DNA from 3 places in the Streptomyces sp. NPDC002499 genome. Region 2 is predicted to be linked to each of the others. Evidence: riboswitches for the same ligand, from Rfam matches in the RefSeq annotation. Region 2 holds a riboswitch; each other region holds the start of a gene.
The links. A riboswitch is a leader RNA that binds a small molecule or an ion and turns the genes downstream of it on or off. The one in region 2 is predicted to bind cyclic di-AMP.

Region 1 (7,834 bases), on a different contig from region 2:
CGGCGACCCGGTGGTCCACGCGGAGGAGGCGGCCCTGGCCAAACTCGCCCCCACGGACCCCCGCCTCCCGTCGGCCACGATCTACAGCAGCCTCGAACCCTGCGCCCACCGAGCCTCCCGCCCCAAGCCCTGCGCCCAGCTCATCCTCGACGCGGGCGTACGCCGCGTGGTCACGGCCTGGCGCGAGCCGGACACGTTCGTGACGGCGGCGGACGGGAACGGCCTGCTGGCGGGGCAGGGCGTCGAGGTGGTCGTGATCCCGGAGTACGAGGAGCAGGCGAAGCAACCCAACGGCCACCTCTTCGGCTGACCTCGAGCATTTCCAGCCCCACACCAACGCGCCCCACGGTCCGATCGGCCCAACAGATCCTGCGCCCAACTCCCCGAAGGGTCACGCTGCGAGTGACCCGGAGTGGACATACGCGGAGGTACTGGTACCAGTGAGGTCATCCCGAAAACGAGCCGCCGTGCTCCTGATCGCGCCCCTTCTCACCGTGACCGTCGCCTCGTGCGGCAGCACGGACACCGGTACCCGGACCATGGCCCGCGCCCTCCCCCCGGACGCCACGTTCACCCACCCCGGCGTGCTGGTCAGCAAGGCGCAGCTGGACTCCGTACGAAAGATCGTCACCGCCGGGAAGCAGCCGTGGCTGAAGGCGTTCCTCGAGATGCGGGACAGCAAGTACGGGTCGTACAAGTACCGCCCCGAGCCGTACGAGAACGTCGACTGTCCCTGGGGCGGCAAGGTCGCGCAGGGGTGTGTGGAAGAGCGGGAGGACGCGATCGCCGCGTACACGCAGGCACTGCTCTTCAGCGTCACCGGCAAGCAGGAGCACGCGCTGAAGGCGCGGGAGATCATGGACGCCTGGTCGGCGAAGATCAAGCGGCACTCCGAGGAGGACGCGGGGCTCCAGACCGCGTGGGCCGGGTCGACGTGGGCGCGGGCCGCGGAGATCGTGCGGTACGCGCCGGGGGCCGGGTGGCCGGCGGACCGGGTCGCGCGGTTCGAGAAGATGCTGCGGACCGCGTATCAGCCGTACGTCACCGAGAAGCTGCCCGACTACAACGGCAACTGGGACCTCGCGATGACCGACGCGGCGATCGGCATCGCCGTCTTCACCAACGACCACAAGGCCTTCGACGCCGCCCTCGCCCGGTTCCGTGACCGCGTGCCCGCCTACTTCTACCTGGAGAAGGACGGCAAGGTGCCGCTGACCGTGGCCGGGTCGACCATGAACACGCCGCAGAAGCTGACGACGTACTGGTTCAAGCAGGGGACGTACAAGGACGGCGTCGCGCAGGAGACCTGCCGCAACTTCAAGCACGTCGGCTACTCGCTCGCCGCCACCGCCCACATCGCCGAGACGGCCTGGCACCAGGGCGTCGACCTGTACGGCGAGGTCAAGGACCGGCTGACCGCGGCCCTCGCCTTCCACGCCCGCTACCAGCTGGGCGAGAACCCGCCCGCGTGGCTGTGCGGCGGGAAGGTCGACCGGAACATGGGTCCGGATCTTGAGGTCGCCCTCAACCATCTGGAGGACCGGCTCGGCGGTTCCGTCCCGGCCGCCCACAAGCTGGCAGAGGAGACCCGCCCGGCCGGCACCGACGATCTCTTCGTCTCCTGGGAGACCCTGACCCACGCCGGAAACCCGGCGGCCTGACCGGCCCGTCGCTCCCCGGCCGCTCCTTGGTCACTCCCGTCCCGCGGATGGCGTACAGTGGAGAACACAACGGCGCGGGGTGGAGCAGCTCGGTAGCTCGCTGGGCTCATAACCCAGAGGTCGCAGGTTCAAATCCTGTCCCCGCTACTAACGGCCCAGGGCCGGAGTCCGGATCATCGGACTCCGGCCCTGAGTCATTTCCCCCTCGGCTTTCTGACCGTTGTCACGCCCGGTGAGCAGGCGAACGCCCTCCGCCCAACAACTGACATCCCGTCAATGCCTGTGTGGATCCACAGGCTTGGTCAACTCGCCCGATTTTCACCGGTCATGGCCTGAACGTCCTGCGTGAAAACGTTAATGATCAAGCCGAACAGCTTGGAATCCCTGCCCCGTGTCTATTAACGTTCGATAACGCAGCGCGGTCGTCCCAGCCGTCACAAGAGTCGGCTCCGTGCGCACGTGCCGAATCCCGCAAGGGAACCGGGGAACCACCAACTTGGGGTGAATCGCAAGTAGTCCGTCGTGTACGCACGAATGGTTTACGCGCGTAGGAGACCTTCCTGCTCCGAACCCGTCAGCTAACCCGGTAGGCGAGAAGGAAGGAAGGAGTACGCCCAGGTGGCGTCCAACCCCCCTGCCCCGGCGGCCCCGTTCGTGCCGAGCCAGCGTGACAACGAGACGTTCGGCTACGGCGGATACCGCACCGACGAGGGCCCTTGGGAGGAATGGAACCCCACCGAGGATTCCGTCCGTCCCAACCGCGGTCGCCACCGCGTCTCCAAGCAGCGCGGTGGTGGCGGGGGATTCGCCCGCAGCTCCACCGTCCTGGGCGTCGGTGTCATAGCCGCGGTGAGCGCGGGCGGCATGGCCAGCGCCAACACCGGCAAGCCGCCGGTCTCCATCTCCGTGCCCGACCTGCCGAACGTCGGCTCGGTCTTCGGTGAGACCTCCAGCCCCGCCAAGGGGTCCCCGACCGCGCTCAGCAGCGTCGGCGTGACCTCCAGCGAGACCGCGCAGGGCACCAAGGACGCCGGCGAGGTGCTGCGCGACCGCATCATGGCGCAGGCCGAGTCGCAGCGGGTCCAGGTCGACAGCAAGGTCCAGTACGCCACCGAGGCCTCCCTCTCCAAGCAGGTCGACGACGCCGCCGCGAAGGCGGAGAAGGCGGCCGCCGCCAAGGCCGCCGCCGCGAAGAAGAAGGCGGAGGCGGAGGCCAAGAAGAAGGCCGAGGCCGCGAAGCTGGCGGAGCTGGCCACGCAGTACCGGCTGCCGGTCGCCTCGTACACGATCACCGGCACCTTCGGGCAGGCCGGTTCCCTGTGGTCCTCCGGCTACCACACGGGCCTCGACTTCGCCGCCCCCACGGGCACGCTCATCAAGGCCATCCACAGCGGCACCGTCACGGAGGCCGGCTGGGCGGGCTCGTACGGCTACCGCACGATCCTCACCCTCGACGACGGTACGGAGCTGTGGTTCTGCCACCAGTCGTCGATCGGCGTGAGTGTGGGCCAGAAGGTCGCCACCGGCGATGTCATCGGCCGCGTGGGCGCCACCGGCAACGTGACCGGGGCGCACCTGCACCTGGAGGTCCACCCGAACGGCCAGGCCGACGGGATCGACCCGATGGCGTGGCTGCGCAGCAAGGGCCTCACCCCCTGAGGCAGTAGCCGTCGGCAGACACCGACACACCTCGCCAGGTTCCCGGAACAGCGGACTCCGCTTGTTTACGGGAACTTTGCGGCTCCGGCGGAAGATCGGTCTCCGGGGCCGGCGTTGATGTGAAGCATGACGTCCTCCTCTGCTTCTCTGCGCAAGCTCGGCTCCTCCGACCTCGAGGTCTTCCCCCTCTCCCTCGGCGGCAACGTCTTCGGCTGGACGGCGGACGAGGCGACCTCCTTCGCCGTCCTGGACGCCTACGCGGCGGCCGGCGGCAACTTCGTCGACACCGCCGACTCCTACACGGCCTGGATCGAGGGCAACTCGGGCGGCGAGTCCGAGACGATCATCGGCAAGTGGGTCAAGGCCCGCGGCAACCGCGCCGACGTCGTCATCGCGACCAAGGTCAGCCAGCACCCCGAGTACAAGGGCCTGTCCGGCGCGAACATCAAGGCCGCCGCCGACGCCTCGCTGCGCCGCCTGGACACCGACTACATCGACCTCTACTACACCCACTTCGACCAGCCCGAGATCCCGGTCGAGGAGATCATCGGCGCGCTCGACGAGCTGGTGCGGGCGGGCAAGGTGCGCAACATCGCCGTCTCCAACATCACGCCTGAGCGGCTGCGGGAGTCCCTGGAGTTCTCCGACCGCGAGGACCTCGCCCGGTACGTGGCCATCCAGCCGCACTACAACCTGGTCTCCCGCGACACCTACGAGGGCGAGCTGCGGGACATCGCCGCCACGGCGGGCCTCGCCGCCGTCCCCTACTTCGGCCTGGCCGCCGGCTTCCTCACCGGCAAGTACCGGCCCGGTACGACGGTCGAGAGCGCGCGGGCGGGCCGCGCCGGCGCCTACCTGGAGTCGGAGCGGGGGCAGCGGGTGCTGACCGCCCTCGACGAGATCGCCGCCGCCCATGACGCGCAGGTGGCGACCGTGGCCCTGGCCTGGCTCGCCGCCCAGCCGACGGTGGCCGCGCCGATCGCGTCCGCGCGCACGCTGGAGCAGTTGCCGGCGCTGCTGGCGGTGGCGGACCTGACGCTGACGGAGACGGAGATCGGCCGCTTGACGCAGGCGTCGGCCTGATCGGTCCCTGAGCTAGGTGATCCTCGATCCGGGCGACCCTCGAACTGCGCGATCCCTGGTCTACGGCTGGTACGGGTTGTACGCGGGGTACGGCGACGCCGGATAGGCGGGCTGCGCCGGATACCCGTACACCCCGTACACCGGCCAGGGCGGGGCGGTCACCGCGACCGGCGGGGCCGTCGTCCTGGCCGCGTAGTCCAGCGCCGGGCGGGCCACGTCCTTGCGGCGCCACAGCTCGGCGAGCAGTTCTCGTTCCCGTACGACGAAGTCGGCGCCGGCCCGGCCGCGGCGCCCCCGGTGCCGTAGGAACGCCAGGGAGGTCGCGTACGCCTCGTACTGGGCGACCGCCCTTGCCGCGGGCTTGCCGTAGTGGCGGGCGGCGTAGTCGCGGGCGAGGCGGCGGGCGCGCATGGAGCCGAGTGCGAACGGCTCGGCGGGGGTGAGCCAGCCGGCCATGGTGTAGGCGGGGAGCTCTTCGCGCACGGTCCGCAGTTCGCGCTGTCGGGTCCAGATGACCAGCCAGGTCAGCAGCCCGAACGAGGGCACCATGAACGCGGCGTAGACCCCGAAGAACCCGTACTCGCCGAACGTCGACGAGCTGTTCCAGATCGCGTGCATGCCCATCGCGAGCAGCAGCCCCGACAGTGGGGCGAGGACGCGGCGCAGGTGCTGGCGGTCTCCCGAGAGCGCGGCGATGCCGAAGCCGATGCCCGTGCAGACGGTGAAGAGGGGGTGCGCGAACGGCGACATGATGATGCGGACGAAGAAGGTCGCCGCGGTGACGGAGGCGATGCCGCGGTCGCCGGTCAGCTGGTCGGTGCCGAAGGCGGTCCCCAGGTAGAGGATGTTCTCGGTGAACGCGAAGCCGGTGGCGGTGACGCCGGCTATCACCACCCCGTCGACGATCCCGGTGAAGTCCCGGCGCCGGAACAGGAAGAGGAGCAGGACGGCCGCGGCCTTCGCCGACTCCTCGACGATCGGCGCTATCACCGTCGCGCCGAGAGTGTCCGCGCTGGAGGGGTCCGCGGTCGCCGTCGCGATCCATCTGGTCGCGAAGCTGTTGGCGACGATCGCTATCAGCGCCGCCGCGCAGGCGCCCCAGGCGAAGGCGAAGATCAGATTGCGCCACGGTCCCGGTTCGACCCGGTCGAGCCAGCGGAAGGCGGCTATGAGGAGCGGCACGGGCAGCACGGCGAGGCCGAGTCCGACCAGGAACCCCTCGGTGCCGGTCTGTTGACGCACCAGGGCGAGAATGACGAGCCCGGAGAGCGCGAGCAGCGTACTGAGCGCGCCGTACCGCACCCACCGCCGCTGCCACCAGTGGGCGTGCCCGAGCGCACCACCGGCGGGATCGCCGGCGTACGGCGGATTCGTCGGGTACGGGGGACACGTGGCCACGGCATTGACCCTAACGAGGGAGGGCGCTGCCCGCGCTGCCCGCGGAGGCTTCAGGCGCCGGTGGGGGGTTGGTAGTTGTGTCGCTCTTCGCGGTCCTGGTCACTGGGCTCTTCGCGATGCTGTACGCGACGGAAGAGCAGGTCGTTCACGACATGACCCTTCTCCAGCCCCTGGCCCTCGAAACGGGTCAGCGGCCGGAACTCCGGACGCGACGCGAAACCGCCGTCGGACGCGGTGTTCTCGAACTCCGGGTGCGCGGTCAGTACGTCGAGCATCTGTTCGGCGTACGGCTCCCAGTCGGTCGCGCAGTGCACGATGCCGCCGGGTCTGATGCGGCTCGCGGCGAGGTCCAGGAACTCCGGCTGGATCAGCCGCCGCTTGTGGTGCCGCTTCTTGGGCCACGGGTCCGGGAAGTAGACGCGCAGCCCGTCGAGCGCGTCCGGGGCGAGCATCTCGCGCAGCAGGATGATGGCGTCGCCATTGCCGACGCGGACGTTGGGCAGGCCGCTCTGGTCGGCGAGGTTGAGCAGATTGCCCTGGCCGGGGGTGTGCACGTCCACGGCGAGGATGTTGGTGCCCGGCTCTGCGGCGGCCATCTGCGCGGTGGCCTCACCCATGCCGAAGCCGATCTCCAGCACGACCCGGTTGGCGTTCCCGAACAACTCGCCGAGATCCAGCGTCCGCTGCCCGTCGATGTCCAGCCCCCACTTGGGCCACAGCCGCTGCAACGCGTCCGCCTGCCCGGCGGTCACCCGACTCCGCCGCGGCTGAAAACTACGGATCCGCCGCTCGAAGTGCGACCCGGCGGGATCGGGCATGGGCCCGTCAGGAAACCGGGGTTCCCCCTTGGCCCGGGTGTGGCGCAGGGAGACGCCGGGAGTGTGGGGGTGCGCGGGGGCGCCCTCCGTGTCGGCGTGCGCCGCAGGGCGGAGGGGTTCGGGGGTGTGGGGTGGCTCAGACACAGTGCGTCGATTTTACGTGTGCCGGGATGGGAGTTGTACGGGGAGCGAGGGTCGGCACGGTGACCCCGCCTCGGGCAGGCGCAGCGCCCCGGCTCAGTCCAGTACCGCCAGTGCCCGCCGAGCCACCTCGCGGCCGATCGGCAGGGACGCCGTGGCCGCCGGGGAGGGGGCGTTCAGTACGTGGACCGTCCGCGGACCCTCCTTGATCAGGAAGTCGTCCACCAGCGTGCCGTCCCGGAGCACCGCCTGCGCACGCACCCCGGCCGCCGACGGCACCAGGTCGTCCGGAGTCACCGCCGGCAACAATCTGCGGACCGCCGTCGTGAACGCCCTCTTCGACGCCGATCTACGCAGCTCACCGGCCCCGTACCGCCAGTGCTGCCGGGCCATCCGCCACGCGCCCGGCCAGGCCAGCGTGCCGGCCGTCTCCCGGGGCCGTACGACCCCCCAGCCGTACCCCTCCCGGGCCAGTGCCGGCACCGCGTTGGGGCCGACGTGCACGCCGCCGTCGATCCCCCGGGTGAGATGCACCCCGAGGAACGGGAACGCCGGGTCCGGTACGGGATACACCAGTCCCCGCACCAGCTCGGGCCGGGCCAGTGCGAAGTACTCGCCGCGGAACGGCACGATGCGCATCTCCGGGTCGTCCCCGGTCAGCCGTGCCACCTCGTCGCAGTGCAGCCCGGCACAGTTCACGAGCACGCGCGCGCGGATGACGTCCCCGCGGGCGGTGCGGACGGCGACCCCCAGCTCCGGGCGCCGGTCCACCTGGACGACCCGCGAGCCGTACCGGATCTCCGCGCCGGACGCGTGCGCCAGCTGCCGGGCGACCCCGACGAAGTCGCACACCCCGGTCGTCCCGACGTGAATGGCGGCCAGTCCGCGCACCTCGGGCTCGTACTCCTCGATCTGAGGGGCGCCCAGCTCCTTTACCGGAATCCCGTTCTCCCGGCCGCGCTGCACGAGCGCGTGCAGGCGGGGCAGCTCGTCCCGCCGGGTCGCGACGATCAGCTTCCCGGTGACGGCGTGCGCGATCCCGTACTCGGCGCAGAACTTCACCATCTCGGCGGC
Region 2 (7,834 bases):
GACCACGCGGCTGAGCACGACCGACGAGATCCGGCTGAGCTTCACGGACTCGGTGGACGTCGTCGCGTACGGCGTCGGGGAGGTGCTGTCCGCGGCCTGCTCGTCGGTGTGGCTGACGATGAAGCGGTTGGCGGTGAGGACGAGCACGGTCACGTGCCGCCGCACCTCGTTCTGGTCGAACGTCGTCTCCTGGTGGACCAGGTACGACCGGATGGGCTCGCCACCCAGGGCGGCCTCCACCGCCTCGGCCACGAGGGCCGGGTAGTAGCCGCTGCGCTCGATCGCCGCTCGCAGCCCCTGGGTCGTCGTACTGGTCTTGGCCATGATGTCCATCCTACGGGGGTGGACTGACTACGAGGCACCGGTCACGGCCGTCTCCGTGACCGTCTCAGTAGACGGGAAGCGTGCGCGGGCCGAGGTCGTCGCGGGCCGGTGCCGGGGCCAGCCGGACGGAGGCGCCGAGAACGCTCAGGCCACGGGGTGCGACGACGACGGGCTCCAGGGTGACCGCGACGACCTCGGGGTGATCGTCGACGAGCCGGGACACACGCAGCAGCAGTTCCTCCAGCGCAGGCGTGTCGACCGGGGTGGAGCCGCGCCAGCCGAACAGGAGCGGCGCGGTCCGGATCGAGCGGACCACGGAGGTCGCCTCCCGGTCGGTGACCGGGATCAGCCGGTGCGCCATGTCGTCGAGCAGCTGCGAGGCGGCTCCGGCGAGCCCGAACGACAGCACGGCTCCGGCCGCCGGGTCGATGACGGCCCGTACGACGGTGTCGACCCCGCGCGGTGCCATCCCCTGCACCACCGGGCGCAGCTCCTCCGGCTTCCCGAACAGCTCGGTCAACTCGGCGTACGCCCGCCGCAGTTGCTCCTCGTCCGCCAGGTCCAGGCGGACGCCGCCCAGGTCGGCGCGGTGCCTGAGGTGGGGGGCGGTGGCCTTGAGGGCGACCGGGTAGCCGACGGTCCCGGCGGCTCGGACGGCGTCGTCCGGGGTGAACGCGGGGAGGGCCCTGCGTACGGGGATCCCGTACCGCCCGAGCAGCTCGCAGGTCTCCTCCGTACCGAGGGTGAGGCCCTGCCCGCGCGCGAGCATCCCGTCGATCAGGCGGGCCGCGCCCTTCTCGTCGATGTCCGCGTCGATGGACTCGGGCACCTTGCCGGGCTCGGCGGCCTCGCGGCGCCACTGCGCGTACTTCACGGCCTCGCCCAGGGCGCGGACGGCGCGCTCGGCGGCGGGGTAGGCCGGGATGAGGCGGGCGGAGGGCGCGTCGGGAGCCGCGGTCTCCGATGCCTGTACGGGCGGGGGCAGTTGCTGCGAGGGGCGGAGCCGGCGGGCGCCGGAGGGCTTGGTCTCGGCCTGGGGTGCGGTGGCGACCGCGGCCGACAGTGCCTCGGCGAGGCCGCCGAGCTCGACGTGCACGACGAGCACCGGCTTGCCGGGGACCTGTTCGGCGGCGGAGCGCAGCGCCTCGGCCAGTTCGGCGTCGGCGACCGAGGTCTCGCCGATGGCGGGTATCGCGGTGACGACGACCGCGTCGCACGCGTCGTCGCCGAGCGCGCGCAGCAGCGCCGCGTGGAAGTCGCCGGCCGTCGCCCCGGTGGTCAGGTCCAGCGGCCGCAGCGGCCGCAGTCCCTCGGAGAGGCAGGCGTCGTAGGTCAGCAGCCCCAGCGACTCGGAGTTGCCGAGGATCGCCACCCGGGGTCCGGCCGGCAGGGGTTGGCGGGCGAGCAGCAGTCCGCTGTCGACGAGGTCGGTGATGGTGTCGACGCGGATCACGCCGGCCTGCCGGAGCAGCGTGGTCACCGTGGCGTGCGGCAGCCGGGTCGCCTGGACGGCGTGGCCCTGGGGGGCGGAGCCGGCGCTCTGGACGACGACCAGGGGCTTGGCGGCGGCGGTGCGCCGGGCGAGGCGGGTGAACTTGCGCGGGTTGCCGATCGACTCCAGGTACATGAGGACGACGTCGGTGTCCGGGTCGTCGTACCAGTACTGGAGGACGTCGTTGCCGGACACGTCCGCGCGGTTGCCGGCCGAGACGAAGGTGGAGACGCCGGTGACCCCGGTGACGCCGCCGCCGCGTCGGTGCAGGCGGGAGAGGAGGGCGATGCCGATGGCGCCGGACTGGGCGAACAGGCCGATGCGGCCGGGGCGGGGCAGCTCGGGGGCGAGGGAGGCGTTGAGCCGTACCTCCTGCGCGGTGTTGATGACCCCGAAGGCGTTCGGTCCGATGATGCGCATGCCGTACGTGCGCGCGTGGCGGACGAGTTCGCGCTGGCGGTCGCGTCCCTCGGGGCCGCTCTCGGCGTATCCGGCGGAGACGACGACCAGTCCCTGTACGCCGTGTTCGCCGCACTCGGTGACGATCTCGGGGACGTGGTCGGCCGGCACGGCGACGACCGCGAGGTCGACGGGTCCTTCGATGTCCCGCACCGAGCGGTGGGCGGCGATCCCGTCGAGCTCCTTGAGGTCGTCGGGGAAGGCCTTGTTCACCGCGTACAGCCGCCCGGTGTACCCGGCGTCCTTGATGTTGTCGAGGATGCTGCGGCCCACTCCCCCGGGCGTGCGGCCGGTGCCGATGACGGCGACCGAGCCGGGCACCAGCAGCCGTCGCACCGACCGCGCCTCGGCGCGCTGTTCACGCGCGCGTTGGACCGCGAGCGAGCGGTCGGTGGGCTCCAGGTCGAACTCGAGGCGGACGACGCCGTCCTCGAAGCTGCGCTTCTGGGTGTAGCCGGCGTCCATGAAGACTTTGATCATCTTGTTGTTGGCGGGCAGCACCTCGGCGGCGAAGCGGCGGATGCCGCGCTCGCGGGCGACGGCGGCGATGTGTTCGAGGAGCGCGGAGGCGACACCGCGTCCTTGGTGGGCGTCCTGGACGAGGAAGGCGACCTCGGCCTCGTCAGCCGGAGCGGACGCGGGCGTGCCCTCGGGACCAATGCGGTCATAGCGTACGGTGGCGATGAACTCGCCGCCGATCGTGGCCGCGAGCCCCACCCGGTCCACAAAGTCGTGGTGCGTGAAGCGGTGGACGTCCTTCGCGGACAGCCGCGGGTAGGGCGCGAAGAAGCGGTAGTACTTCGACTCGTCCGACACCTGCTCGTAGAAGCTGACCAGGCGGTCCGCGTCGTCGACGGTGATGGGGCGGACGCGCGCGGTGCCACCGTCGCGCAGCACGACGTCGGCTTCCCAGTGGGCGGGGTACTCGTGCCGGTCCGACGAGGTCTGCATGGGCCCCAGCGTACGGCTCGCGTATGACAACGGCGCGAGGCAGTCTGTGGGGAACACGCCTGTCCGCCGGGGACGGTGGAAGGGTGTGCGTCGGGCCGAGGCCGCGGCCCGACCGCACGCTATGGAAAACTGGTCTAGACAACATGGTCTAGACAACCTGAGACACTGAAGGGCAGCATCACATGGCTGAGCGCCGCGTCAACGTCGGCTGGGCCGAGGGCCTCCACGCCCGCCCCGCTTCCATCTTCGTCCGAGCCGCCACGGCCACAGGCGTCCCGGTGACGATCGCCAAGTCCGACGGCAACCCCGTCAACGCGGCCTCCATGCTCGCGGTTCTGGGCCTGGGCGCCCAGGGCGGCGAGGAGATCGTCCTCGCCTCCGGGGCCGAGGGCGCGGACGCCGCGCTCGACCGGCTGGCGAAGCTGGTCGCCGAGGGGCTCGAGGAGCTTCCCGAGACCGTCTGAAAATCGAATTGAGGGATACGGCACGCGTCACTTCGACGACACCGTCCCGCAACTCCGAAGGGCTCGCCCGAATTACCGGGCGAGCCCTTCGAATTTCCCGAGTTCGGGCAGCAGAAATAATCCCCCTGGAATTACCTTCTCTTTGTATACGGCGCCCGTGTTAATGCCGCACACCCGACATGTTTACGGGATGTTGCGAGTTCCTCACACGCTCCGCGCGCTCCCCGGTGCCGAAGCGCAGCCGGTGCGCGCTCGTCGAGTGCTCGGTGTGCAGGGCGGTGATCGCCCGCGCGCGCTCGGCGTCCCCGCGCGCCACGGCGTCGACGATCGCGCCGTGCTCCGCCCAGGACTCCACGGGGTTGGCCGGCGCCTCCACGGCGTACATCCAGGCGATCTTGTGGCGCAGCTGGGTCAGCGTCGAGGTCAGCGCGTGGCTGCCGGAGGCCTGGGCGAGCGTCTCGTGGAACCAGCCCCCCAGGGAGCGCAGATCCTCGCTGTTGCCCCTCCTGGCCCGCTCCTGGCCCAGCCTGACCAGGCCGCGCAGCACCTTGAGGTGGGCCTCGGTGCGCCGCTGCGCGGCCCTGGAGGCGCCGAGCGGCTCCAGCAGCATGCGCATCTCCAGCAGGTCGGCGGCCTCCTGCTCGGTCGGTTCCGCGACGCACGCGCCCGCGTGCCGCCGGGTCACCACGAAGCCCTCCGCCTCCAGCGTGCGCAGGGCCTCACGGACGGGGACGCGCGAGACGCCGTAGCGCCGCGCCAGCAGTTCCTCGGTGAGCCGGCCGCCGCGCTCGTAGACACCGGCGACGATGTCGTCCCGGATGGCCGTGCACACCGAGTGCGCCGGAATACGCATGTCCGACCTCCGTCTTAATCCCCGTGAAACGTCGCCGGTTGACGTGTGTTCAGTGACTCTATTGCAATCGGCTGGAATTTCCGACGGGGGACCGGAATCGATGGATATTTTTTGGACAGAGAGCGGACAGAAAGACCGAAAGCCCCGGCTCGGAGAGCCGGGGCTGAAGAAGATCTCGCGGTCCGTCGTCAGACGTTCACACCATGCGAACGAAGGTAGGCGACGGGGTCGATGTCCGATCCGTACTCGGGGGTCGTGCGGGCCTCGAAGTGGAGATGCGGACCGGTGACGTTGCCGGTCGCGCCGGAGAGGCCTATCTGCTGCCCGGGGGTGACCGTCTGGCCCACCGAGACCCCGATGGACGACAGGTGACCGTACTGGGTGTACGTCCCGTCGTTCATCTTGATCACTATCTGGTTGCCGTAGGAGCCGCCCCAGCCGGTCTCCACGACCGTGCCGGAGCCGACCGCGTGGACGGTCGTGCCGCTGGCCGCGTGGAAGTCGATGCCGGTGTGGCTGCCGGAGGACCACAGCGAGCCGCCGCTCTTGTAACCCGTCGAGACGTACGAGTTCGAGATCGGCGCGACGAAGGTGTTGAGGCGCTTGCGCTCGGCGGCCCGGGCGGCGCGCTCCTTGGCCTCGCGTTCCTCCTCGGCCCGCGCGGCGGCCTTCTTGCGTGCCGCCTCCGCCGCCGCCTTCTTGAGGGCGGCCTCCTCGGCCGCCTCCTTCTGGGCGTCGGCCTGGGCGTCGATCTTGGCGGCGATCGTGTCGCCGATGGTGATGACGGGGGTGAAACCGGTCTGCTCGACGGCGCTCTCGGCGGAGTTGTCCGCGGCGAGTGCCGGAGCTGCCAGGGTGCCGACGACGCCGGTGGTGGCGAGTGCCGCGACGCCCGCCGCACGGGCGGTGGTGCGCTTCACGCGGCTGGGACGACGGTGCTTCCCGGTGGCGCAGGTGAACGCCATGTACTGGGTGGTCCTTTCCTTCCTTCTCGCCTACCGGGTTAGCTGACGGGTTCGGAGCAGGAAGGTCTCCTACGGACCCCCTCGCGCAGCGCGCGGGCGTCCGATTCACCCCAGGGACATGGGTCCCCGGCTCCCCTGGCTCGCGCCGGACGGGGACTCGGCGATGACTGTCCGGTGCCGCGGATGCGGCGCGGTGCCTGACGGACAGCCCGGATGACGCTAAACGGGACAACTTTCAATCCCCAAACGGATCACGGCTTTTGTAGCGCATGCCACAGGGCAGACAGGCAACCTCTCCCTCAATTCGGACATACAGGGGCCCTGGTGACGCATCCGTCACCAGGGCCCCTGCGTGCGCGTGGCGCTCGCTCCGCCTCCGCCCGGTCCTACTCGGCCGGGACGACGGTGACTTCGCCGATCCCGAGAGCCTCCACGGGCTCCTTGATCTGCGCCGCGTCACCGACCAGGACCGTCACCAGACGGTCCACCGGGAAGGCGCTCACGGCGGCCGCGGTGGCCTCCACGGTGCCGGTCGCGGCGAGCTGCCGGTACAGCGTCGCCTGGTAGTCGTCGGGCAGGTTCTGCTCGACCTGGTCGGCCAGCGTGCTCGCGACGGCCGCCGCGGTCTCGTACTTCAGCGGCGCCACGCCCACCAGGTTCTGCACGGCGACATCGCGCTCGGCGTCGGTCAGACCGCCCTCGGCGAGCGTGCGCAGCACCGTCCACAGGTCCTCAAGCGCCGGGCCGGTGTTCGGGGTGTCGAAGGAGCCGCTGATGGCGAGCATCGCGGCCCCGGTGCCGTCCGGGGCGGACCGCAGGACCTGCCCGAACGCCCGGACGCCGTAGGTGTAGCCCTTCTCCTCGCGCAGGACGCGGTCGAGGCGGGAGGTGAGGGTGCCGCCCAGGCAGTACGTGCCGAGCACCTGCGCGGGCCACACGCGGTCGTGCCGGTCGGGGCCGACGCGGCCGATGAGCAGCTGCGTCTGTACGGCGCCCGGGCGGTCCACGATGATCACGCGCCCGGTGTCGTCGGCGGTCACCGGCGGCACGGGACGCGGCTCGGCCGAGGAGCCGGTCCAGGAGCCGAGGGTGTCGCCGAGCAGCTCGTCGAGGTCGATGCCGGTGAGGTCGCCGACGACCACGGCGGTCGCGGTCGCCGGACGGACGTGCTTCTCGTAGAAGGCGCGTACGGCCGCCGAGTCGATGTTCTCGACGGTCTCCTGGGTGCCCTGGCGCGGGCGCGACATGCGCGAGCCGGCCGGGAAGAGCTCCTTGGAGAGCTCCTTCGCCGCACGCCGGGAGGGGTTGGCCAGCTCGTGCGGGATCTCGTCGAGGCGGTTGGTGACCAGGCGCTCGATCTCGCTGTCCGCGAACGCGGGCGCCCTGAGGGCGTCGGCCAGCAGACCGAGGGCCTTGGTGAGGCGCGAGGCGGGCACTTCGAGGCTGATCCGGACGCCGGGGTGGTCGGCGTGCGCGTCGAGCGTCGCACCGCAGCGCTCCAGTTCGGCCGCGAACTCCTCGGCGGAGTGCTTGTCGGTGCCCTCGGAGAAGGCCCGCGCCATGATCGTGCCGACGCCGTCCAGGCTGGCCGGTTCGGCCTCCAGGGGCGCCGCCAGGAGAACCTCCACGGCGACGACCTGCTGGCCGGGACGCTGGCAGCGCAGGACGGTCAGGCCGTTGTCGAGCGTCCCGCGCTCGGGGGCCGGGAACGCCCACGGCCTGGCCTCGCCGGCCTGGGGCTGCGGGTGGAATTCCATCGCGGCGAGCTCGGTCACTTGGCCGCCTCCTCGTTCTCGGTGGGCTCGGCGGACTCGGGGTGCTCGGCGGCGACGGGCTCGTAGACGAGCACCGCGCGGTTGTCGGGGCGGAGCCGGGCCTTGGCGATCTCCTGGACCTCTTCCGGGGTCACCTCCAGGACGCGCTGCACGGCGGTCAGGGCCAGCTGCGGGTCGCCGAACAGGACGGCGTAGCGGCACAGTTCGTCGGCGCGGCCCGCGACCGTGCCGAGCCGGTCCAGCCACTCGCGCTCCAACTGGGCCTGGGCGCGCTCCATTTCCTCGGCCGTGGGGCCCTCCTCGGCGAACCGGGCGAGCTCCTCGTCGATGGCGGTCTCGATGACCGGCACCTCGTAGTCACCGGACGTCTTCACGTCCAGCCAGCCCAGGGAGGGCGCGCCGGCCAGCCGCAGCAGACCGAAGCCGGCCGCGACGGCCGTACGGTCGCGCCGCACAAGGCGGTTGTAGAGGCGGGAGGACTCGCCGCCGCCGAGAATGGTGAGCGCGAGGTCGGCCGCGTCGCTCGCGCGCGTGCCGTCCTCGGGCAGCCG
Region 3 (7,834 bases), on a different contig from region 2:
GAGCGCCGCGGCGGCGACCGCGGCGGTCGTGACCGTCTTGCCGACCTCCGTGCCGGTCCCCGTGATCACCAGTACCGACGACATGTCATCCCTCCCGCGCGGCCGCGCACACCGCGTCCGCGATCCGCGCCAGATCCGCGTCCCCGGTGACGTACGGCGGCATCGTGTAGATCAGGTCCCGGAACGGCCGCAGCCACACGCCCTCGCGCACCGCCGCCTCCGTGGCCGCCTTCATGTCGACGTCGTGATCGAGCTGCACGACCCCGATGGCACCGAGGACCCGGACGTCCCGCACGCCCGGCAGCTCACGTGCCGGTGCCAGTCCGTTCCGCAGGCCCGTCTCGATCCGTTTGATCTCCGCCTGCCAGTTCTGGCCGAGCAGCAGCTCGATCGAGGCGCAGGCGACGGACGCTGCGAGCGGGTTGCCCATGAAGGTCGGGCCGTGGGCCAGCACCGGGACCTCGCCGCGCGAGATGCCGTCGGCCACGCGCGCGGTGCACAGGGTCGCCGCCATCGTCAGGTAGCCGCCGGTCAGGGCCTTGCCGACGCACATCACGTCCGGTGTCACGGCCGCGTGGTCCGCCGCGAAGAGCGCACCAGTGCGCCCGAAGCCGGTCGCGATCTCGTCGAACACCAGCAGCACGTCGTGCGCGTCGCACGCCTCCCGCAGCACCCGCAGATACGCGGGGGAGTGGAACCGCATCCCGCCCGCGCCCTGCACCACCGGTTCGACGATCACCGCGGCCAGTTCGTCGGCGTGGCGCTCGATCGCCGACCGCAACTGGTCGGCGTACGACTCCTCGTACTCGGCCGGAGGCGCGTCCACGAACACCTGGCGGGGCAGGACCCCGGACCAGAGTTCGTGCATCCCGCCCTCGGGGTCGCACACCGACATCGGCTGCCAGGTGTCGCCGTGGTAGCCGCCGCGCCAGGTCAGCAGGCGCTGTTTCGCGGGGCGGCCCAGCGAACGCCAGTACTGGAGACACATCTTGACGGCCACCTCGACCGACACCGAGCCCGAGTCGGCCAGGAAGACGTGCTCCAGACCCTCGGGCGACATGTCGACAAGGTGCTTCACGAGCCGGACCGCGGGCTCGTGCGTCAGGCCGCCGAACATCACGTGGCTCATCCGGCCGAGCTGCTCCTGCGCGGCCTCGTTGAGCACCGGGTGGTTGTAGCCGTGGATCGCCGACCACCAGGACGACATGCCGTCCACGACCTCGTCCGTGCTCCCGTCCGCCCCGCGCAGCCTCAGCCGGACCCCGCTCGCCGACTCCACGACGAGCGGTTCCTGCCGGCCCGGCATGGGTCCGTAGGGATGCCAGACGTGCCGTCGGTCCAGTTCCAGCAGCTCGGTGACGGACAGGCCGGGCGGGGCGGGCAGGTCAGGCATTGGGCGCGAGATCCGTTCCGGCACCTCGGCGACGGACCGAGACCAGGTCGGTACGGGGTTCGTTCAGCGCGGCCGCGGACGCGGCAGCAGGCACGGGCTCCGCAGTCGCCGTGCCGCAGACGTCGCCACCCGCGTGCGACCCGCACCCGGCGCTCCCGCCGCCCTCGTGGGACCCGCAGCCGCCGCCCGCGTGCGAACCGCAGCCCGCGCCCGCCGTCGCCCGGTGCTCCGGCAGGGTCACCTGGTCGGTGCCCTCCACCTCGAAGCCGGCGTCCGCGATCATCTCCAGGTCGGCGTGGCCGGCCTGGCCCTCGCTGGTGAGGTAGTCGCCCAGGAAGATCGAGTTGGCCAGGTTCAGGGCCAACGGCTGCATCGTGCGCAGGTGGACCTCACGGCCGCCCGCGATGCGCACCTCGGCGTCCGGGCACACGAAACGGACCATCGCCAGGATGCGCAGGCAGCGCTGCGGGGTGAGGTTCCACTCCTTGGAGAGCGGGGTGCCCTCCATCGGGATCAGGAAATTGACCGGAACCGAGTCCGGGTCGAGGGCGCGCAGCGAGAACACCACGTCGACCAGGTCCTCGTCGGTCTCGCCCATGCCCGCGATCAGACCGGAGCAGGCGGACAGACCGGCCGCGTGCGCCTTCTGCACGGTGTCCACGCGGTCGGCGTAGGTGTGCGTGGTCGTGATGTCCCCGTACGTCGCCTCGGACGTGTTGAGGTTGTGGTTGTACGCGTCCGCGCCCGCCGCGCGCAGCCGCTCGGCCTGGCCGTCGGAGAGCAGGCCGAGGCAGGCGCACACCTCGACGTCCTCGTTCTGGTCCTTGATCGCCTTGATCGTGTCCGAGACCCGGTCCACGTCACGGTCGGTCGGTCCGCGTCCGGACGCCACCAGGCAGACCCGCTTGGCGCCTCCCGCCAGACCGGCCGCCGCCGCCTTCGACGCCTCGTCCGGCTTGATCCAGGTGTACTTCAGGATCTCGGCCTTGGAACCGAGTCGCTGGGAGCAGTAGGAGCAGTCCTCGGGACACAGTCCGGACTTCAAGTTGACGAGGTAGTTGAGCTTCACCCGGCGGCCGAACCAGTGCCTGCGCACCTTGCCGGCCGCGGCCACCACATCGAGCACGTCGTCGTCGGAAGTGGCGAGGACGGCGAGAGCCTCCTCGCGGGTCGGCAGCTCGCGCCGAAGCCCCTTGTCCACCAGCGTGTTCAGCAGGTCCATGAGAGCCGATCCTGTCCTACGGAGCAGCTTCCGGCCAAGGAGAGTTCGCACAACGAAGGGACTTCGTCGTGTGTGTATTGCCACATCATGGGCTGCGGGACCTGCGGTTAGTGTCTGTCCACTGCCTACAAAAGCCCGGAGGAGCCATGGCGTTCGGCTGGATCGACGAGCAGGCGCTGCTGCGCCGCCGGGCCGGGCTCGTACGGACCCTGCGCCCGCGCCCGGCCGACTCCCCGCTCCTCGACCTCGCGAGCAACGACTACCTGGGTCTCGCGCACCACCCCGAGGTCGCCGAGGGCGCGGCGCGGGCGGCGCACACCTGGGGCGGCGGCTCGACCGGCTCGCGGCTCGTCACCGGGACGACGGAGCTGCACACGGAGCTGGAGCGCGAGCTGGCCGACTTCTGCGGCTTCGAGGCGGCGCTGGTCTTCTCCTCGGGGTACGCGGCCAACCTCGCCGCGGTCACGACCCTGGCCCCGCACGGCTCGCTGATCGTCTCCGACGCGGGCAACCACGCCTCCCTCATCGACGGCTGCCGACTGGCCCGGGGCACCACGCAGGTGGTCCCGCACACCGACCCGGAGGCCGTGCGCAAGGCGCTGCGCACCCATGAGGGGCCGGAGGGCTCGGCGGTCGTCGTGTCCGACACGGTGTTCTCGGTCGACGGCGACGCGGCCCCGCTCGCGGCGCTCGCCGGGGTGTGCCGGGAGCACGGCGCGGGACTGCTGGTCGACGACGCGCACGGGCTGGGCGTCCTCGGGGACGGCGGACGCGGCGCGCCGCACGCGGCGGGGCTCGCGGGCGCCGACGACGTGGTCGTGACGGTCACGCTGTCCAAGTCGCTGGGCAGCCAGGGCGGAGCCGTCCTCGGTCCCGCGCGGGTGATCGACCATCTGATCAACGCGGCCCGGACGTTCATCTTCGACACGGGTCTGGCCCCCGCGGCGGCGGGCGCCGCCCTGGCGGCCCTGGGGCTGCTGCGCCGGGAACCGGGGCGGGCGGCACGCGCGCGTACGGTCGCGGCCGAACTGCACGCACGCCTGACCGCCGCGGGGCACGAGGCGGTACGCCCCGACGCCGCGGTGGTCTCCGTGCGCGCGCCGTCCCCGGAGGGGGCCTTGCGGTGGGCGGCCGACTGCCGTGCCGCGGGGCTCGTCGTGGGGTGTTTCCGGCCCCCCTCCGTGCCCGACGGCATCTCACGGCTCAGGCTGACAGCCCGTGCGGACCTCTCCGAGGCGCAGATCGAACGCGCTGTGGGTGTGATCGGCGAAACGCGACCATGAGTCGGCGTGACACGGCCGTGCGCCGCCGGATACGGAACTGATCAGGTCCGGGACACGGAACCGATCAGAGGTCGAACGCGGCCGTGAAGCCCGCCCAGCTCTCGGGGGAGAAGAGCAGGACGGGTCCTGACGCGTCCTTGGAGTCGCGCACGGCGAGCAGCCCCGCCCAGGGGCCGGAGCGCGACAGCGCCGTCTCGACGCAGTTGTTGGCTCCCGTGCTGTAGCTGCTGCGCAGCCACCGCACACCGTGCAGATCGGTACTGGAAGGAACGTTCCGAGGCAGTGCTGACATGGTGCCTCCTTACGCGCCGTCACCTATCGCGGCGATGTAATCCAACGAGTCCTCGGGTGAAAGGGCATAGATCTGAAGGGTGTTGAAGGCCTCGATGTAGGCCTGGAGGTCTTCTTTCCGTTCGAGGTAGAGGCTACTCGTCAAGTGGTCGAGAACAACCACGTCCAGATCAGAAGTGCTCGAAAATGAGAAGACAACGAAAGGTCCGGTGACGCCGACATGCGCCCCGGCGGTGAACGGCAGTACCTGAAGCCGCACTTGGGGCAGGCGAGCCGCCTCGATGAGGCGGGCCAGCTGGCGTGACATGACGTCAGGGCCGCCGATCTCCCGGCGCAGCACCGCCTCGTCCAGGATCGCGCTGAGTTTCAGCGGCGGATTCGAACGCAGGACGTCCTGTCGGGCGAGCCTCACCTCGACCAGCGCGTCGAGCCGTTCGTCGTCCAGACCTCCGACCGCAGCCCTGGTCACCGCCCGCGCGTACTCGGGCGTCTGCAACAGCCCGGGCACCACCGAGGTCTCCAGCGTCCGCATCGCGCTCGCCTGGGACTCCAGGCTGATGAAGTCGCGGTAGGTCGTCGGCAGCACCCCGCGGTAGGCGTGCCACCAGTGGTGCCGGCCGCCGCCCTCGTCGGAGCCCGCCAGCATCTGGAGCATCTCCCGCAACTGCGGATCCGAGACGCCGTAGGCATCCAGCAGTAACCGCACATCGGCCGGTTTCACACCGCTGGCGCCGGTCTCGATCCGGCTCACCTTCGACTGATGCCAGCCCACCATCCGGGCCGCCTCACCACTGGTGAGCCCCGACCCGGTGCGCAACGAACGCAGTTCGGCGCCCAGCTTCCGGCGGCGCACCGCGGGTCCGTGCTGCATGGGTCACTCCTTACTCCTTCCGGGCCGCCCAAATACGGTCTCCCGTCGTAGAGTTCACCGCTTTGAGCGACAGATATATGCATATCTTGGTGGATCGCCACCCGTGACCGGCGCGGTAATGGCAGTCTGGCGACGAAGCACCAGTCCGGGACCGTACTCGAACCATCCGCTCTGTGTCGGACCCCGGTCCCGCGGGAAAGGGACGACGTCGCCATGGCAGACCACCTGGAAGCATCCGTCACTCTGCCGAGCGAACCCGCCTCGGTCGCCACGGCCCGCGGTTATGTGGTCTCGACGTTGGCGGAGTGGGGTCTGCCGTCCGACACCGAGGTGGCCGACAGTGTCCGGCTCATCGTCTCCGAACTGGCCACCAACGCCGTACAGCACACCTTCGGCCAGTCACCCACCTTCACGGTGGACATCGTGCTGGACCGTGACGAACACCTGCGCATCGGGGTGACCGACAGCCACCCCCGGTTTCCCAAACGCCTGCCGGCCGCTGTCCAACAGGACAACGGCCGGGGCATGGTGATCATTCGGTGGCTGGCCGCGGAGTGCGGCGGCCGGCTGCGGGTGCGGGCCACTCCGGAGGGCGGCAAGACGGTCTCCATCGAACTTCCGTGGACCGTACCGGCGCGGCCGGTCACGACCGCGGGACAGCAGGAGCCGTAGAGCCTGTGTCGTGCCCCGCGAGGGCGACGGCGTGTCAGGGCGCCGTCGCCCCCGCGGGAGAGTCAGCTGACCCGGCCGTACCAGACGCTCTTCGTCCAGATCTTCTGCAGCCGTACCACGTCCCCGGTCTTCGGGGCGTGCCAGATCTTTCCCTTCCCGGCGTAGATGCCGACGTGGTAGACGCTGGAGCCCGAGTGGAAGAACACGAGGTCCCCGGCCTTGCGGCCCTTGGCCGAGATGTGGTGGGTCTTGTTGTACTGCTGGGCCGCCGTGCGGGGAAGCTTCTTGCCCGCCTTCTTGAACGAGTACAGCGTGAGCCCTGAGCAGTCGAAGCGGCGTGGTCCGGTGGCGCCGTACTTGTACGGGGAGCCCTTCTTGGAAGCCGCGATGTGAAGTGCCTTGGTCGCAGGTGTCGCGGCCGCGGCGTCGGATGCGACACCGGGGATCACGACGGAGCCGCCCACTGCGGCGAGGGTGAGAGCGGAGGCCGTACCGGCCCGGGCCATCAGCGACGGGACACGATTGAGCGCAGACATGCGCAACCCTTCGTCAGCCGCCTGTGAAGGATGACCTGTCGGATTCGGGCTGACAAAGTTGCCCGGCCGCTGACGCGGCTTCACCCCAAGGGCTGCTCGACCCGGTCATGGCGTGACCGTCCCGGCGACCCGTCGTGCTTGGGTCCTCCACTCCTACCGATGCAATCCTGTCGACCTGTCATCCGGGCGGCGGTAGGACTCGGCGTCCGCCCGGATCGCCCCGCCGCTGCGGCGGGGTCTTGTCGTCAGACAGGGATCTTGACCTATGAATGTCCGAAAAGCCCAACGGAATCGGGGATTTGTGGGGTTACTCACCACTCACCCGTTCGGGTGGACACCCCCGTGTTCGAGCCGGTGTCCAGGGGTGCGCAGCCCCCCGGACCAGCACAGGAACGCCTCATGCGGCCCTCGCATCACGCGCGTTGCGCAACCTTGACGGTCGCCAAGAAGTAGCCGCAACTCCGCCGAACGGGGGTACGTCATTTGGTCCGTTTCACCTCCGGTCCGGACGTCCCGACCGCACGGCGGACATCCGAACCGGCCACGCCTGCCTCAACTGGCGGAGCTCGGCGGCAGAGTGAGCCGCGCCGTGCGGCGCTCGCCGTCCAGCACCCGCAGCGCCCGCGCCAAGGTGGGAGCGTGCACCTCGGCCTCGCCCCGCTGGTGCATCAGCGCCAGCGCGTCCCGTAGTTCGGCCGCCTTGGACACCAACGCCTGCGCTGCCCGCAGCCCGCGGTAGGTGTCCCCGTCCCGCGCCGGGTTGATCCGGCCGAGCAGGTCGACCACGTCGAGATAACGGTCGATCAACTCGCCCTCGGCGCGCGTCAACGCGGGCAGCGGCGGCAGCTCGGGTGGGAGCACCGGCGGCTCACCTCCCCGCGGGCGGGGTGAGCGTGGTCTTGCGGGTGGAGACGATCCGGTCCACCAGGCCGTACTCCAACGCCCCCTGCGCGTCCAGGATGTTGTCCCGCTCGATGTCCTCGTGCACCTGCTCCGCCGAGCGGCCGGTGTGCCGTACCAGCAGCTCCTCCAGCAGGTCGCGGGTCCGCATCAACTCCTCGGCCTGGATGGCCAGATCACTGGCCTGTCCCTCGATCGGCCCGGAGAACGCGGGCTGATGGAGGACCACGCGCGCACCCGGCAGCGCGAGCCGCTTGCCCGGTGTGCCCGCGGCCAGCAACACCGCGGCGGAGGAGCCGGCCTGACCCAGGCAGATGGTCTCCACGTCACAGGTGACGAACCGCATCGTGTCGTAGATCGCCGACATCGCGGTGAACGAGCCGCCGGGGGAGTTGATGTACAGCGAGATGTCCCGGTCCGGGTCCTGGTACTCGAGGTGCATGAACTGCGCCATCACGTCGTTCGCCGAGACGTCGTCGACCGGCGTCCCGAGAAAGACGATCCGCTCCTCCAGCAGCTTCGAGTACGGATCCATCGTCCGGACCCCGGAACTGGTGCGCTCGGTGAACTCGGGCAGGACATGGCGGGCGGTGGGTCGGATCATGGGTGCCCCCTCCTTCTGCGTCTGCTGTGGCCGACTGCGTCTGTAAAAAATGTACAGGACGT

Region 1: another riboswitch for cyclic di-AMP. It lies ahead of ACWD5F_RS45170 (M23 family metallopeptidase); the one in region 2 lies ahead of ACWD5F_RS08745 (M23 family metallopeptidase).
Region 3: another riboswitch for cyclic di-AMP. It lies ahead of ACWD5F_RS32270 (C40 family peptidase); the one in region 2 lies ahead of ACWD5F_RS08745 (M23 family metallopeptidase).

The regions. Positions count from the first base shown of each region.
Region 1 covers NZ_JBSFXO010000026.1:7,727-15,560, forward strand. The annotation lists gene ACWD5F_RS45155 (dihydrofolate reductase family protein) at 1-310, shown strand, start outside; gene ACWD5F_RS45160 (alginate lyase family protein) at 540-1,661, shown strand; tRNA gene ACWD5F_RS45165 (tRNA-Met) at 1,735-1,808, shown strand; cyclic di-AMP (ydaO/yuaA leader) riboswitch at 2,112-2,269, shown strand; gene ACWD5F_RS45170 (M23 family metallopeptidase) at 2,280-3,320, shown strand; gene ACWD5F_RS45175 (aldo/keto reductase) at 3,447-4,403, shown strand; gene ACWD5F_RS45180 (PrsW family intramembrane metalloprotease) at 4,464-5,801, opposite strand; gene trmB (tRNA (guanosine(46)-N7)-methyltransferase TrmB) at 5,852-6,667, opposite strand; gene lhgO (L-2-hydroxyglutarate oxidase) at 6,857-7,834, opposite strand, start outside.
Region 2 covers NZ_JBSFXO010000003.1:145,871-153,704, reverse strand. The annotation lists gene ACWD5F_RS08765 (DUF5998 family protein) at 1-324, opposite strand, end outside; gene ACWD5F_RS08760 (bifunctional acetate--CoA ligase family protein/GNAT family N-acetyltransferase) at 389-3,226, opposite strand; gene ACWD5F_RS08755 (HPr family phosphocarrier protein) at 3,409-3,690, shown strand; gene ACWD5F_RS08750 (GntR family transcriptional regulator) at 3,851-4,543, opposite strand; gene ACWD5F_RS08745 (M23 family metallopeptidase) at 4,732-5,508, opposite strand; cyclic di-AMP (ydaO/yuaA leader) riboswitch at 5,522-5,681, opposite strand; gene ACWD5F_RS08740 (M16 family metallopeptidase) at 5,895-7,283, opposite strand; gene ACWD5F_RS08735 (M16 family metallopeptidase) at 7,280-7,834, opposite strand, start outside.
Region 3 covers NZ_JBSFXO010000012.1:154,756-162,589, forward strand. The annotation lists gene bioD (dethiobiotin synthase) at 1-84, opposite strand, end outside; gene ACWD5F_RS32240 (adenosylmethionine--8-amino-7-oxononanoate transaminase) at 86-1,393, opposite strand; gene bioB (biotin synthase BioB) at 1,386-2,615, opposite strand; gene ACWD5F_RS32250 (8-amino-7-oxononanoate synthase) at 2,762-3,898, shown strand; gene ACWD5F_RS32255 (DUF397 domain-containing protein) at 3,963-4,190, opposite strand; gene ACWD5F_RS32260 (helix-turn-helix domain-containing protein) at 4,200-5,060, opposite strand; gene ACWD5F_RS32265 (ATP-binding protein) at 5,274-5,732, shown strand; gene ACWD5F_RS32270 (C40 family peptidase) at 5,795-6,268, opposite strand; cyclic di-AMP (ydaO/yuaA leader) riboswitch at 6,272-6,451, opposite strand; gene ACWD5F_RS32275 (hypothetical protein) at 6,821-7,129, opposite strand; gene ACWD5F_RS32280 (ATP-dependent Clp protease proteolytic subunit) at 7,137-7,772, opposite strand.